3 regions of the Lentzea flaviverrucosa genome follow, and region 3 is predicted to be linked to each of the others. Evidence: riboswitches for the same ligand, from Rfam matches in the RefSeq annotation. Region 3 holds a riboswitch; each other region holds the start of a gene.
The links. Region 3 has a riboswitch for glycine ahead of gcvT (glycine cleavage system aminomethyltransferase GcvT). Riboswitches for the same ligand answer to the same signal wherever they lie in the genome.
Positions count from the first base shown of each region.

Region 1 (4,356 bases), on a different contig from region 3:
TCACTAAACGTCACCTGAACGTGCTTGTTCGGGTGACGGTATGACTCTCTACCTCAGGTTGAGGGTCGCAACTCCCCGCGCGTCGCGTTGACCTGCCATCGGAGCGGTCTTACCGTCGAACTCGAGTGGACGTCGTTGCTTCACGAGAGTGGACGCGGCGGCTTGACGGTCATGAGTTTCGTGGCCGTTCCGAGGGGAGGCAGGCGTGGTCGAGGAAGCGCCCTTGCGGGCCGAATCCGGGCTGCAGGGTGAACTGTTCCCGGACTCCTCGCTGCCGGACGAGCTCGTCGGTTACCGAGGACCCGCGGCGTGTCAGATCGCGGGCATCACGTACCGGCAGCTCGACTACTGGGCAAGGACCGGGCTGGTCGCGCCGACGATAAGGATGGCGCACGGCTCCGGCAGCCAGAGGTTGTACTCCTTCAAGGACATCCTGGTGCTCAAGGTCGTGAAGCGGCTGCTGGACACCGGTGTCTCGTTGCAGAACATCCGCGTGGCGGTCGACCACCTGCGCCGCCGCGGCGTGCAGGACCTGGCCAAGATCACGCTGTTCTCCGACGGCACGACGGTCTACGAGTGCACCTCGCCCGAAGAGGTCGTCGATTTGCTGCAGGGCGGTCAGGGCGTGTTCGGCATCGCGGTCAGCGGTGCGATGCGGGAGATCTCCGGCACGATCCACGAGTTCCCGGCAGAACGCGCGGACGGCGTCGAGATCGCCCCGATGACCGAGGACGAGCTGACCCGCCGGCGTCGCGAGCGCGCCACCGGCTGACCGGCCCGGCTGATCGATCGGCACTGTGAACGTGGCCGACTGGCGCTGGTGAGTGGCCGGTCGGCAGAAGCGCCCCGATCTTGTTCTTCCCTAGCGTTTCCGGCATGACGATCACCCCCTCCTACCAGGTCGTGAAGGTGCTGGCCGCGGCGACGAAGCGCGCGTTCCGGCTGGAGTTCGGCTTCCTCGGCACCGAGAACCTGCTGATCTCGCTGATCGACACCGTCGGGCCCGGCCGCAAGCTCGGCGTGCGGTCGCTGGCGGCCCAGGCGATGGCGCGGGGGCCGGAGCACTGGGCCGACGACGACGGTGGCGTCGTTCCCGAGGCTCATCCGGACGTCACGGCGTTGATGAACACCGCGTGCGACAAGAGTCTCATCGGGACCGTGCTGCCCGTCAGCCGTGCGCTGGAGGAGTGTCTGCTCGGGGCGGTCGCTCTGGCCGGCGACGGCGTGCTGACCACGACCCACCTCTCGCTCGCGTTGCTGGAGCAGGGTTCCGGGCGTGCCGCCGACCTGTTCGTGCTGCGCGGAGTCGACGTCGAGGCGACGGCCGCCGCTGTGCGGACCGATGCCGCTCGACGCCACGCGGAGGTCGAGGAAGCGCCCGCCGTGCGGTTGCTGCGCAAGGCGGGAGCGCTGGAGGGGGACTCCGGCGGCGGGTACGTGCGCTGGCTGCTGCGCTGGGTCGCGCGCGGCCAGGGACTGGGCGGGCCGGTGCTGACCGTCGTGCGCAACGAGGCCGGACGGCTGGCCGTGGCCGCGCGGCGAGAGGTGTCGTCCCGCGATCTGGTGGAGGCGGTGGTGTCGGTCGACCGCCAGTTGGAGGTGGCGGGCAGGAAGCTGAAGCCGGAGTTCGAGTCGGGCGGGGCGGCGGCGTTGCGCGAGGCGGGGATCGACCTGGCCGCGTTGCCCGTCAGCGGTGGCAGGGTGGAGCGTGCGATGGAACGGGCGAAGCTCGTCGCCGCTCGCCGCGGTGACGCCGTCGTGGGCACCAGGCACCTTCTCGTGGCGCTGCGCGACGACCCCGCCGACCCGGTCGCCGGGACGCTCGCCGGTCTTCCCACTGAGATGTAGGTCGCGTCCCTAGGGACTACGTGAGCTGCCTGCGGGTATTCTTCTCGGGTAGTCGCTGAACTCAGGCGGGAGAGCCCGGGCTTCGAGCCCGGCGCCGAAGGAGCAAGTCCCTCCCCGGGAACCTCTCAGGCATCCAGGACCGCCAGAGCGAGACGCCTCTGGAAAGTGGAGTCCCCCGCAAGGGGAATCCCGCCGACGGTGAAAGCCCATCCTCGTGGTGGGTGAACCTCTCAGGCGCCCTTCGGGGTACGGACAGAGCGGGGAGGGCACAGGACACGTGTGCCCGCAGCCACCCCCGGAGGCGTTTGATGACGCAGGACCGCATTCCGCTCGCCGCTCTCGAGCACGGCACCCCGTTCGCCGACCGGCACGTGGGTCCGCGCCCCGCCGAGCTCGCGCGCATCCTCGACGTCATCGGCGTCGGGTCGCTCGAGGAGCTGGCCCAGCACGCGGTGCCTTCGTCCATCCACGAGCGCGACCTCGTGCTGGACCTGCCCGCCCCGGCCACCGAGACCGAGGCGCTGGCCGAGCTGCGTGAGCTCGCGTCGCAGAACCGCCCGATGACGCAGATGATCGGCCTCGGCTACTACGACACCGTGACGCCGGGCGTGATCCTGCGCAACGTGCTCGAGTCGCCCGCCTGGTACACCGCGTACACGCCGTACCAGCCCGAGATCTCGCAGGGCCGCCTCGAAGCGCTGCTGAACTTCCAGACCATGGTCGGCGACCTGACGGGCCTGCCGGTCGCGAACGCGTCCATGCTGGACGAGTCGACCGCCGCCGCCGAGGCGATGACGCTGGTGCGCCGCGCCGGCAAGTCCAAGTCGAACAAGTTCGTCATCGACGCGGACACGCTGCCGCAGACGCTGGCCGTCATCGAGACGCGCGCCGAGCCGCTCGGCATCGAGATCGTCGTCGCGGACCTGTCCCAGGGCATCGAGGGCCTCGGCCTCGGTGGCGACTTCTTCGGCGTGCTGCTGTCGTACCCCGGTGCGTCCGGTGTGGTGCGCGACCAGGCCGCGTTGATCGAGGAGATCCACGCCGCCGGCGCCCAGGCCGTCGTCGTCGCCGACCTGCTGTCGCTGACGCTGCTGCGCGCGCCGGGTGAGATCGGCGCGGACGTCGTCATCGGCACCACGCAGCGCTTCGGCGTGCCGATCGGCTTCGGTGGCCCGCACGCCGGTTACATGGCCGTCCGGTCCGGTCTGGAGCGCCAGTTGCCCGGCCGTCTCGTCGGTGTCTCCGTCGACGCCGACGGCTCGCTGGCCTACCGCCTCGCGCTGCAGACGCGCGAGCAGCACATCCGCCGCGAGAAGGCCACGTCGAACATCTGCACCGCGCAGGTGCTGCTGGCCGTGATCGCGTCCATGTACGCCGTCTACCACGGTCCCGAGGGCCTGCGTTCGATCGCGACCCGCGTGCACCGCCTGGCCACCGTGCTCGCCACGGGCCTGTGCGAGGCCGGGCTCGACGTCGTGCACGGCGAGTTCTTCGACACCGTCCAGGTGCGCGTCGAGGGCCGGGCCGCCGCCGTCGTCGAGAAGGCGCGCGAGGCCGGCATCAACCTCCGCAAGGTCGACGACGACGTCGTGGCCATCGCCTGCGACGAGAAGACGACCCGCGCGCACATCGTCGCGGTGTGGGAGGCCTTCGGCGTCAACGGGTCCGATGTGGACGCCATCGACGGCGACACCGCCGACGGCATCCCGGCCGACCTGCGCCGCACCTCGGACTACCTGACCCACCCGGTCTTCCACGCGCACCGCTCCGAGACCGCGCTGCTGCGCTACCTGCGCGCGTTGTCCGACAAGGACGTGGCCCTGGACCGCAGCATGATCCCGCTCGGCTCCTGCACGATGAAGCTGAACGCCACCGCGGAGATGGAGTCCATCACGTGGCCGGAGTTCTCGACGCTGCACCCGTTCGCGCCGGTCGAGGACGCCAAGGGCCTGCTGAAGATCGTGTCCGACCTGGAGGCCTGGCTCGCCGAGGTCACCGGCTACGACGCCGTGTCGCTGCAGCCCAACGCCGGTTCGCAGGGTGAGTTCGCGGGCCTGCTGGCGATCCGCGCCTACCACCGCGCGAACGGCAACGCCGACCGCGACGTCTGCCTGATCCCGTCGTCCGCCCACGGCACCAACGCCGCGTCCGCCGTCATGGCCGGCATGCGCGTCGTCGTCGTGAAGTGCGACGACAAGGGCAACATCGACATGGGGCACCTGCGCACCACGGTCGCCGAGCACGCCGACGACCTCGCCGCGATCATGATCACCTACCCGTCGACCCACGGCGTGTACGAGGACACCGTCCGCGAGGTCTGCGGCCTGGTCCACGACGCGGGCGGCCAGGTGTACGTCGACGGCGCGAACCTCAACGCGTTGATCGGCCTGGCCCGCTACGGCAAGTTCGGCTCGGACGTCTCGCACCTGAACCTGCACAAGACGTTCTGCATCCCGCACGGCGGCGGTGGCCCCGGCGTCGGCCCGATCGGCGTGAAGTCCCACCTCG
Region 1 covers NZ_QQAU01000019.1:31,712-36,067, forward strand. Annotated here, with positions in the region: gene DFR72_RS40270 (MerR family transcriptional regulator) at 206-772, shown strand; gene DFR72_RS40275 (Clp protease N-terminal domain-containing protein) at 877-1,848, shown strand; glycine riboswitch at 1,905-2,000, shown strand; gene gcvP (aminomethyl-transferring glycine dehydrogenase) at 2,157-4,356, shown strand, end outside.
Region 1: another riboswitch for glycine. It lies ahead of gcvP (aminomethyl-transferring glycine dehydrogenase); the one in region 3 lies ahead of gcvT (glycine cleavage system aminomethyltransferase GcvT).

Region 2 (4,356 bases), on a different contig from region 3:
CGATGCCGGCCGCGCCGTTGGTCGGTGCGGTGACGACACGGCCGCCTGCCGCGTTCTCCTCGTTGACCGCGAGCGCGAAGAGCGTCACCCAGTCCATGACCCGCAGCGGGTCGGTGACGAAGTGCTCGCCCTCCAGCGACTTGCGCATCTCGGCGGCGCGGCGGCGGACCTTCAGGCCGCCGGGCAGAATGCCTTGCTCGGTGCAGCCGCGTTCGACGCACTCCTGCATGACGTGCCAGATGTGCAGAAGTCCTTCGCGGATCTCGGTTTCCGTGCGCCACGACAGCTCGTTGGCCATCATGATCTCGCTGATCGACAGGCCGGTCTCGCGGCAGCGCGCGAGGAGCTGGTCGCCGGTCAGGAACGGGTGCGGCAACGGCGTGGAGTCCGGTTTGATCCGGTCGGTGCCGCTGGCGTTCTCGTCGACGACGAACCCGCCGCCGATCGAGTAGTAGACGGCCCGCTCGACCGGCTCGCCGTCCGCGTACGCCTCGAAGCTCATCCCGTTGGGGTGCAACGGGAGTGACTTGCGACGGTGCATGACGAGGTCGCGGTCGTGCACGAAGTCGATCTCGTGCGTGCCGCCGAGCTTCAGCCGGCGGCTGGAGATGATCTCCTCGACGCGTTCGGCCGCGGCGGTGGGGTCGACTTCTTCGGGGAGGTTGCCTTCCAGGCCGAGGAAGACGGCCTTGGGGCTGCCGTGGCCGTGGCCGGTCGCGCCGAGCGAGCCGAACAGCTCGACGTGCACGCGGTCCACTTCGGACGCACGCGCGCCGAGCTTCTCGACGAACATCGCGGCCGCGCGCATCGGTCCGACCGTGTGGGAGCTGGACGGTCCGATGCCGACGGAGAACAGGTCGAAAACGCTGATCGCCACTGATCAGTCCTTCGTGGTGGTGGGGCGGTCAGTCAGACTTGGTGAGCTCGGCGTACTTCGCCGCCGTGAGCAGGTTCTCCGCCGAGTCCACGCGGACCCTGAACAACCAGCCGGCACCGTACGGGTCGCTGTTCACGACGGCCGGGTCGTCCACGACGGCGCTGTTGACCTCGATCACCTCACCGGTGACGGGCGAGAACAGGTCGCTCACGGACTTGGTGGACTCCAGCTCGCCGCAGACCTCGTTGGTGACGACCTTGGCACCGACCTCGGGCAGCTGGATGTACACGATGTCGCCGAGCGCGTCGGCCGCGTACTCGGTGATTCCGCAGGTCAGCGGGTCCTGGGTGCCCGGCGTCCAGTCGACCCACTCGTGCTCGACGGTGTAGAGCAGGTTCTCGGGGAACTCCACGGCGCGACTCCTCTGGCTGTGACGGGTCAGGAAACTTGCGCCCCCTCCGCCGTGCAGAGTTGCCTACCCCGGGTGGTCTTGCTGCCTGAGAGTGTGCGGGAGCTTGCCCCTTCGGCGCCTCGACCAGTTCGTCGAGGTCTCTCCCACGCGGGTTCTGGCGCTGGCGCGCCGCGGCCGGTGTTCAGTTGTCCGGGGCGAACGCTATGTGCGGCCCCCGCCGAGTGTCAACGCGGGACGGTCGAGCGGAACGCGAACGGAGCTCAGGTCGCTTTGTCCTGGATGAACAACCAGCGGGGTGGCAGATAGTGCGACCAGCACAGTGACATGACCTTGTGACTGGCCCACATTATGAGATGTCGGCCACCGAACGGAGGAGTCATCGTGCGGATCGCAGTTCCTCGCGAGATCAAGAACCACGAGTACCGCGTCGCTCTCACGCCTGCCGGTGCGCACGAACTGACCAGCCGCGGGCACGACGTCTACGTCGAGCAGGGCGCCGGTCTCGGTTCCGCGATCACCGACGAGGAGTACCTCGCCGCGGGCGCCAAGATCCTCCCGACCGCCGATGACGTGTGGGCGGAGGGTGACCTGGTTCTCAAGGTCAAGGAGCCGATCGCCGAGGAGTACCCCCGTCTCCGCGCCGGCCAGACCCTCTTCACGTACCTGCACCTCGCCGCCGACAAGCCGCTGACCGAGGCGCTGCTGGCGTCCGGCACCACGGCCATCGCCTACGAGACCGTGCAACTGCCGAACCGCTCGCTGCCGCTGCTCGCCCCGATGTCCGAGGTCGCGGGCAGGCTTGCCCCGCAGGTCGGCGCGTTCTCGCTGATGAAGCCCTCCGGTGGCCGCGGCGTGCTGCCCGGCGGCGTCCCCGGCGTCGCCCCGGCCCGCGTGGTCGTCATCGGCGGCGGTGTCGCCGGCGTCAACGCCGCCACCATCGCCGTCGGCATGGGCGCGGACGTGCAGATCCTCGACACCAACGTCGACCGCCTGCGCCAGATCGACGCCCAGTTCCAGGGCCGTCTGCGCACGCTCGCCTCGAACTCGTTCGCCATCGAGCAGGCCGTCCGCGAGGCCGACCTGGTCGTCGGCGCCGTGCTCGTCCCCGGTGCCGCGGCCCCGAAGCTCGTCTCGAACGCGCTGGTCGCCGACATGTTGCCGGGTTCGGTGCTCGTCGACATCGCCATCGACCAGGGCGGTTGCTTCGAGGACTCCCGCGCCACGACGCACGCCGAGCCGACCTACGAGGTCCACAACTCGGTGTTCTACTGCGTCGCGAACATGCCGGGCGCCGTCCCGCGCACCTCGACCTACGCGCTGACCAACGTGACGCTGCCGTACGCCGTCGCGCTGGCCGACAAGGGCTGGGAGAAGGCGCTCAAGGACGACGCTTCGCTCGCCCTGGGCCTCAACGTCCACGCCGGACTGCTGACCAACGGCCCGGTGGCCGAGGCGACCGGCCTCGTGCACACGCCGCTGGAGACCGTGGTCTGAAAGCCAACTGAATGACTGAGGCCCCCGCACGCGTGAATCGCTGCGGGGGTTTCGCCTATCCGCCGTTGCTCACGACCGCAACGCCTCCACCTTCGCCTTGACGCCTTCGATCACGCAGTCCAGCCCGAACTCGAACTGGCGCTCGAGCGACCACAGCTCGTGCTCGTCCAGCATCGCGACGTACCGGGGGTGCTTGTCCCGGTAGAGGTCGGCGATCTTGTCCATGTCCGGCGGCGGCGAGTCCATCCCGCCGCGGCCGATGAAGTTGACCTCGGCGATCGCGTACCCGTTGACGAAGCTGCCCACCGTGGAGATCGACTGGGCGGCGGCCACGGTCGACAGCCCGGCGCGCAGCATCGGCCCGAACATGGCGTCCGCGTACGCCACGGCGTTCGGGCCGATGGTGTTGAACTCCCCGATCCCGCGGATCCACCACGGGTGCTTGAGCGCGAGCTGGCGCAACTCGCGCATCATCGCGCGCACCGCGGTCTCCCAGTCGGTCTCGGGATCGGGGAGGGTGAACTCGCCGTAGACCTCGTCGAGGCAGAGCTCGATCAGCGCGTCCTTCGTCGGCACGTGCCAGTACAGCGACATCGGCGCCGCGCCCAGTTCGGCCGCGAGCTTGCGCATCGAGAGCTTCTGCAGACCGTGCGCGTCCAGCATCTCCATGGCCTTGCGGACGATCGCCTCCCGGCTCAGGCCGAGGGGCTGCCCGCTGCTGGGCCTGGGTTTGCCGAACCACACGCTGTCCACAGACCGATCCTAGGCACGCCGCAACAGCGCACTGGCCACAACACCTCCCAGGAACACGGCGACGGCGCCGATGATCAGGCTGACGCTCATGCCGTTCGAGAACGCCTCGCGCACGACCGTGACGTCCGCACCGCTGTTCAAGGCCTCTGAAAGCGACCGCGCCGGAACGCCGTCCGGCAGCGAAGCCACGAACCGCGCCGACAGCAACGCACCGAGCACGGCGATGCCGAACGAGGAACCCAGTTCCGTCAGCGTGCCCGACAGCCCGGACGCGATCCCGGCGCGTTCCGGCGGGATCGAGCCCATCAGTGCGTTGACCGCGACCGGCTGGGACACACCGACACCCACGCCGATGAGGATCAGCCCGGCGAGCGTCGGCGGGTAGGTGGTGCCGATGGACAGCAGCGCCACACCGCCCGCGACGATCGTCATGCCGAGCAACATCGCCTGGCCCGCACCGAGCTTCATCACCAGCTGTCCCAACGTGTTGCTGGTGACGAGCAACGCGACCGCCATCGGCGCCACGCGGACGCCGGCCTCCAGCGGGCTGTAGCCGAGCACGCCCTGGAGGTGTTGTGTCAGCAGGAAGAGCGAGCCCGCCATGCCGAACGCCGCCAGCACTCCCGAGGCCACCGCGCCGGTGAAGCGGCGGTTCCTGAAGAAGCCGAGGTCGAGCATCGGATCGTCGGTGTGCCTCTCCCACAACGCGAATCCCGTCATGGCCACCAGGCCGATCGCGACCGGCACGCCGAACTCCGCCGAGCCGAACCCGTGCTCCGGCACCTCGATCACCGCGTACACGAGCGACACCATGCCGATG
Region 2 covers NZ_QQAU01000002.1:538,230-542,585, forward strand. Annotated here, with positions in the region: gene DFR72_RS08565 (L-serine ammonia-lyase) at 1-877, opposite strand, end outside; gene gcvH (glycine cleavage system protein GcvH) at 906-1,289, opposite strand; glycine riboswitch at 1,353-1,445, opposite strand; gene ald (alanine dehydrogenase) at 1,671-2,783, shown strand; gene DFR72_RS08580 (TetR/AcrR family transcriptional regulator) at 2,853-3,536, opposite strand; gene DFR72_RS08585 (MFS transporter) at 3,546-4,356, opposite strand, start outside.
Region 2: another riboswitch for glycine. It lies ahead of gcvH (glycine cleavage system protein GcvH); the one in region 3 lies ahead of gcvT (glycine cleavage system aminomethyltransferase GcvT).

Region 3 (4,356 bases):
CAGCACCCGCTCGGCCATTCCTGCCAGCTGACCAGCGACGACCACACTGCACCTCCTGCGTTACCTGGCTCCGCCAGACGTTCGAGACGGGAGGAGGTTCGGTTCGTTTCTGAACCGAGACGCAACCGGGGCCGTATGGCCTGGATAGAGCGAACGGATGGACGAGGAGGACATGAGTGTGATCCGACGTAACCGCATTGCCATCGGGCTCGCCGCGGGACTGGCAGTTGTGCTGGGTCTGGGTGTCTGGAGCGCCACTGGCAGTGGCACGAACTCCAAGCCGGTGGCACAAACCGAAACCGACCTGGGCGTCCTCGGTGACTACGGCGACGTGGGTCAGCCCCCGGTACTCCAGGAGCCCGCGCAGGCCCCCGAAGCCCCTGTCCAGCAGCAGGCCCCGGAAGTTCCGGCAGCGCAGCCCCCGGCCGCGCAGCCCCCCGCAGCAGCCCCGGTCAGCACGTTGAAGCTGGTCGGCAAGCCCGTCGACAAGATGGGCCTCGTGGTTCAGGACGGCGATGGCCGCACCCTGTACCGCTTCGACAAGGACACCCCGAAGCCCGAAGGCAAGTCGAACTGCAACAACCAGTGCGCGGTCACCTGGCCGCCGCTGATCTCGGAAACGATCCCGCAGGTCGAAGGTGTCGACGCGAAGCTCGTCTCGCTGATCACGCGCGCTGACGGCAAGAAGCAGGTCGCCATCGACGGCTGGGCTCTCTACACGTACTCGCAGGACCCGAAGCCGGGCGCCTGGAAGGGCCAGGGCGTCGGCGGTACCTGGTACGTGATCCAGCCTGACGGCAAGCGCAACGTGGAATGCCTGCCCCCTGGCGTCACGGCACCCGCTGCCTAACCCCACAGCATCCTATTAGGACGGTCCATCTGAAACACACATCACCCTGACGTGGTGAAACCCCGGCCCTGGGGAAGGGGCCGGGGTTCCCGTCGTTTCGCTCCCGGGTCACCAACGCAAGGGGCGCCACCGGAAATCCGGTGGCGCCCCTCGTCGTTCAGCGTCAGAGCGTGGAGTACAGCGGGTGCTTCGCCGCCAGCACCTCGACGCGCGCACGCAGCTCGTCGATCGCCGCGCCCGGCTTCAGGGCCTCCGCGATCACGTCGGCGACCTCGGTGAAGTCCACCTCGCCGAACCCGCGGGTCGCGAGCGCCGGCGTGCCGACCCGCAGACCGGACGTGACCATCGGCGGCCGCGGGTCGTTCGGAACGGCGTTGCGGTTGACCGTGATGCCGATCTGGTGCAGCACGTCCTCGGCCTGCTTGCCGTCCAGCTCGGAGTTCACCAGGTCGACGAGGACGAGGTGCACGTCCGTGCCACCGGTCAGCACCTTCACGCCGGCCGCGGCGACGTCCGCCTGCGACAGGCGCTCGGCCAGGATCCGCGCGCCCTCGAGCGTGCGGCGCTGGCGGTCCGCGAACTCCGGCGAGGCGGCGTGCTTGAACGCCACCGCCTTGGCCGCGATCACGTGCTCCAGCGGGCCGCCCTGCTGACCGGGGAACACCGCCGAGTTGATCTTCTTGGCGATGGCCGCGTCGTTCGACAGGATCACGCCGCCACGGGGACCGCCGAGGGTCTTGTGGGTCGTGGTCGTCGTGACGTGCGCGTGCGGCACGGGCGACGGGTGCAGGTCGGCGGCGACGAGGCCGGCGAAGTGCGCCATGTCGACCATCAGGTAGGCCTCGACCGAGTCCGCGATGCGGCGGAACTCGGCGAAGTCCAGCTGGCGTGGGTAGGCGGACCAGCCGGCGACGATCAGCTTCGGCCGGTGCTCCTGCGCCAGGCGCTCGACCTCGGCCATGTCGACGCGGCCGTCCGAGTCCGCGACGTGGTACGGCACGACGTTGTAGAGCTTGCCGGAGAAGTTGATCCGCATGCCGTGCGTCAGGTGGCCGCCGTGCGCGAGGTCCAGGCCCAGGATCGTGTCGCCGGGCTCGAGCAGTGCGAACATCGCGGCCGCGTTGGCCTGCGCGCCCGAGTGCGGCTGGACGTTCGCGAAGCCGGCACCGAAGAGCGCCTTGATGCGCTCGATGGCGAGGCGCTCGACGACGTCCACGTGCTCGCAGCCGCCGTAGTAGCGGCGGCCGGGGTAGCCCTCCGCGTACTTGTTGGTGAGCACGGAGCCCTGGGCCTGCAGCACCGAGACGGGCGTGAAGTTCTCCGAGGCGATCATCTCGAGCGTGCCCTGCTGGCGAGCCAGCTCGGCCGCAACGGCCTCGGCCACCTCGGGGTCGTACTCCGCGAGGGAAGCGTTGAACTGGTCGGACATCTGGAGGATCTCCCTACTTGGCGCGCTTGTAGAACGGAAGTGCGACGACCTCGACCGGCTGCTTCTTGCCGCGGACGTCCACCAGCAGTGAGGTGCCGGGCTCGGCACTGGCCTTCGACACGTAGGCCATGGCGACGGAGTAGCCGAGGGTCGGGGACAGCGCGCCCGACGTCACCTCGCCCACGACCTCGTCGCCGTCGAGCACCGCGTAACCGTGGCGCGGGGCGCGGCGCTCAGGGGTCTTCAGTCCGACCAGGACCGAGTCCACCCCGGACTCGGCGACCTTGGTCAGCGCGTCGCGACCCACGAAGTCGCCGGGCTTGTCGAGCTTCACGACGCGGCCCAGGTTCGCGTTGTAGGGCGTCAGCGACGTCGTGAGTTCGTTGCCGTACAGGGGCATCCCGGCTTCGAGACGCAACGTGTCGCGGCAGCCGAGACCGCACGGCTTGAGCTCGTGCGCCTCGCCGGCCCCCAGCAACGCCGCCCAGACGGCGGGTGCGTCGGCGGGCGCGACGAAGAGCTCGAAGCCCTCCTCGCCGGTGTACCCGGTGCGGGCGAGCAGCGCCTCGACACCGGCCACGGTGGACGGGTACGAGGCGTAGTACTTGACCGTCGACAGGTCGGTGTCGGTCAGGCCGGAGAGGATCTCGACCGACTTCGGGCCCTGGATCGCGATCAGCGCGTAGTCGGTCGACTTGTCCGTCACGACGGTGTCGAACCCGGCTGCGCGCTCGACCAGGGCCTCGGCGACGACGAGGGCGTTCGAGGCGTTCGCGACGACCATGAACTCCTGGTCTCCCAGGCGGTACACGATCAGGTCGTCGATCACGCCGCCGTCGGCCTGCGTGATCATCGTGTAGCGCGCCTTGCCGACGGCCAGTGCCGAGATGTGGCCGACCAGCGCGTAGTCGAGGGCCTCACCGGCCTGCGGTCCGGTCAGGACGATCTCACCCATGTGCGTGAGGTCGAACAGGCCCGCGGTAGTGCGCACCGCGTGGTGCTCCGCGAGTTCGGACGAGTAGCGCAGCGGCATCCGCCAGCCCGCGAAGTCGGTGAACATCGCGCCGAGCTGCTCGTGCTCGGCGTTCAGAGGCGTGAGGCGGGACATCAGAACGCTCCTCCAGGGTGCGCCGAAGAGCCGGACGCGGCCGGCTGAGGCATCAGAAGAATGACACGGTCCATCGGAGACTCCTCACTAGAGCGAGCCTCCCCCTCTGTCATGAGCCTGAGAGCTTCACCGCGCGGAGCGCGGCTTGCACCGTGGGCGAGGCTGCTGATGAGCCTGCTTTTCAGAGTTGCCTTCGTCGGGCGGTACCTGTACCTGAGAGATTCCGGGGAGGAGTTGCTCCTACGGTGTCCCCACTCAAGGGGACTCTCCCGCGCGACATCGACGGCCGTGTTCAGTTGTCAGCCCCAGACGCTAGCAGGCCAAACGTCACAGCGGGACGCCCTGCGCAGTCTTCTCGACCACCTTGCGCTCCGCCCAGAAGGACAGGAACGGGATCGTGCCGGCGACCAGCACCAGCGCGGTGCCCTTGATCGACCAGCGCAGCTTCAGCGCCAGGTCGACGGAAATCACCAGGTAGATGGCGTAGAGGAAGCCGTGGATCGGGCCGACGACCTTCATCGCGCCGTCCATGTCCGCGGCGTACTTGAGCACCATGGCCACGACCAGGAGCAGCAGGAAGACTCCGACCACGTAAGCCATGACCCTGAACCGGGTCAACGCACCCTTCATCTGCCCGCCTTCGCTCAACGACCGTCCCGCGCGTTGAGGTCCGCGAGCATGCGGTTGTAGGCCGCGAGCTCCGCGTCTTCTTCATCGTCGAAGTGCTCGACAGGCGCGGGTTTGACGGCGTCAACGGTAGCTACCGGCTTGGGGGCGGGCGCAACCGGCTCGGCTGCGAGATCCGCGTCACGGTTCTGGCGCACCAAACGGCGGAAACGCCACACCATGAAGAGGGGGAAGAGGCCGAAGAGCGGCCACTGGAGCACGTACCCGAGGTTCTGGAACGTGCCGCTGGCGGACTCGAAGCGCTGCCACTGCCAGTACGCGAGCCCGCAACAGACGATCAGC
Region 3 covers NZ_QQAU01000006.1:218,111-222,466, forward strand. Annotated here, with positions in the region: gene DFR72_RS20790 (SAM-dependent methyltransferase) at 1-18, opposite strand, end outside; gene DFR72_RS20795 (COG4315 family predicted lipoprotein) at 158-850, shown strand; gene glyA (serine hydroxymethyltransferase) at 1,014-2,279, opposite strand; gene gcvT (glycine cleavage system aminomethyltransferase GcvT) at 2,293-3,387, opposite strand; glycine riboswitch at 3,487-3,577, opposite strand; glycine riboswitch at 3,579-3,669, opposite strand; gene DFR72_RS20810 (DUF3817 domain-containing protein) at 3,715-4,017, opposite strand; gene DFR72_RS20815 (hypothetical protein) at 4,032-4,356, opposite strand, start outside.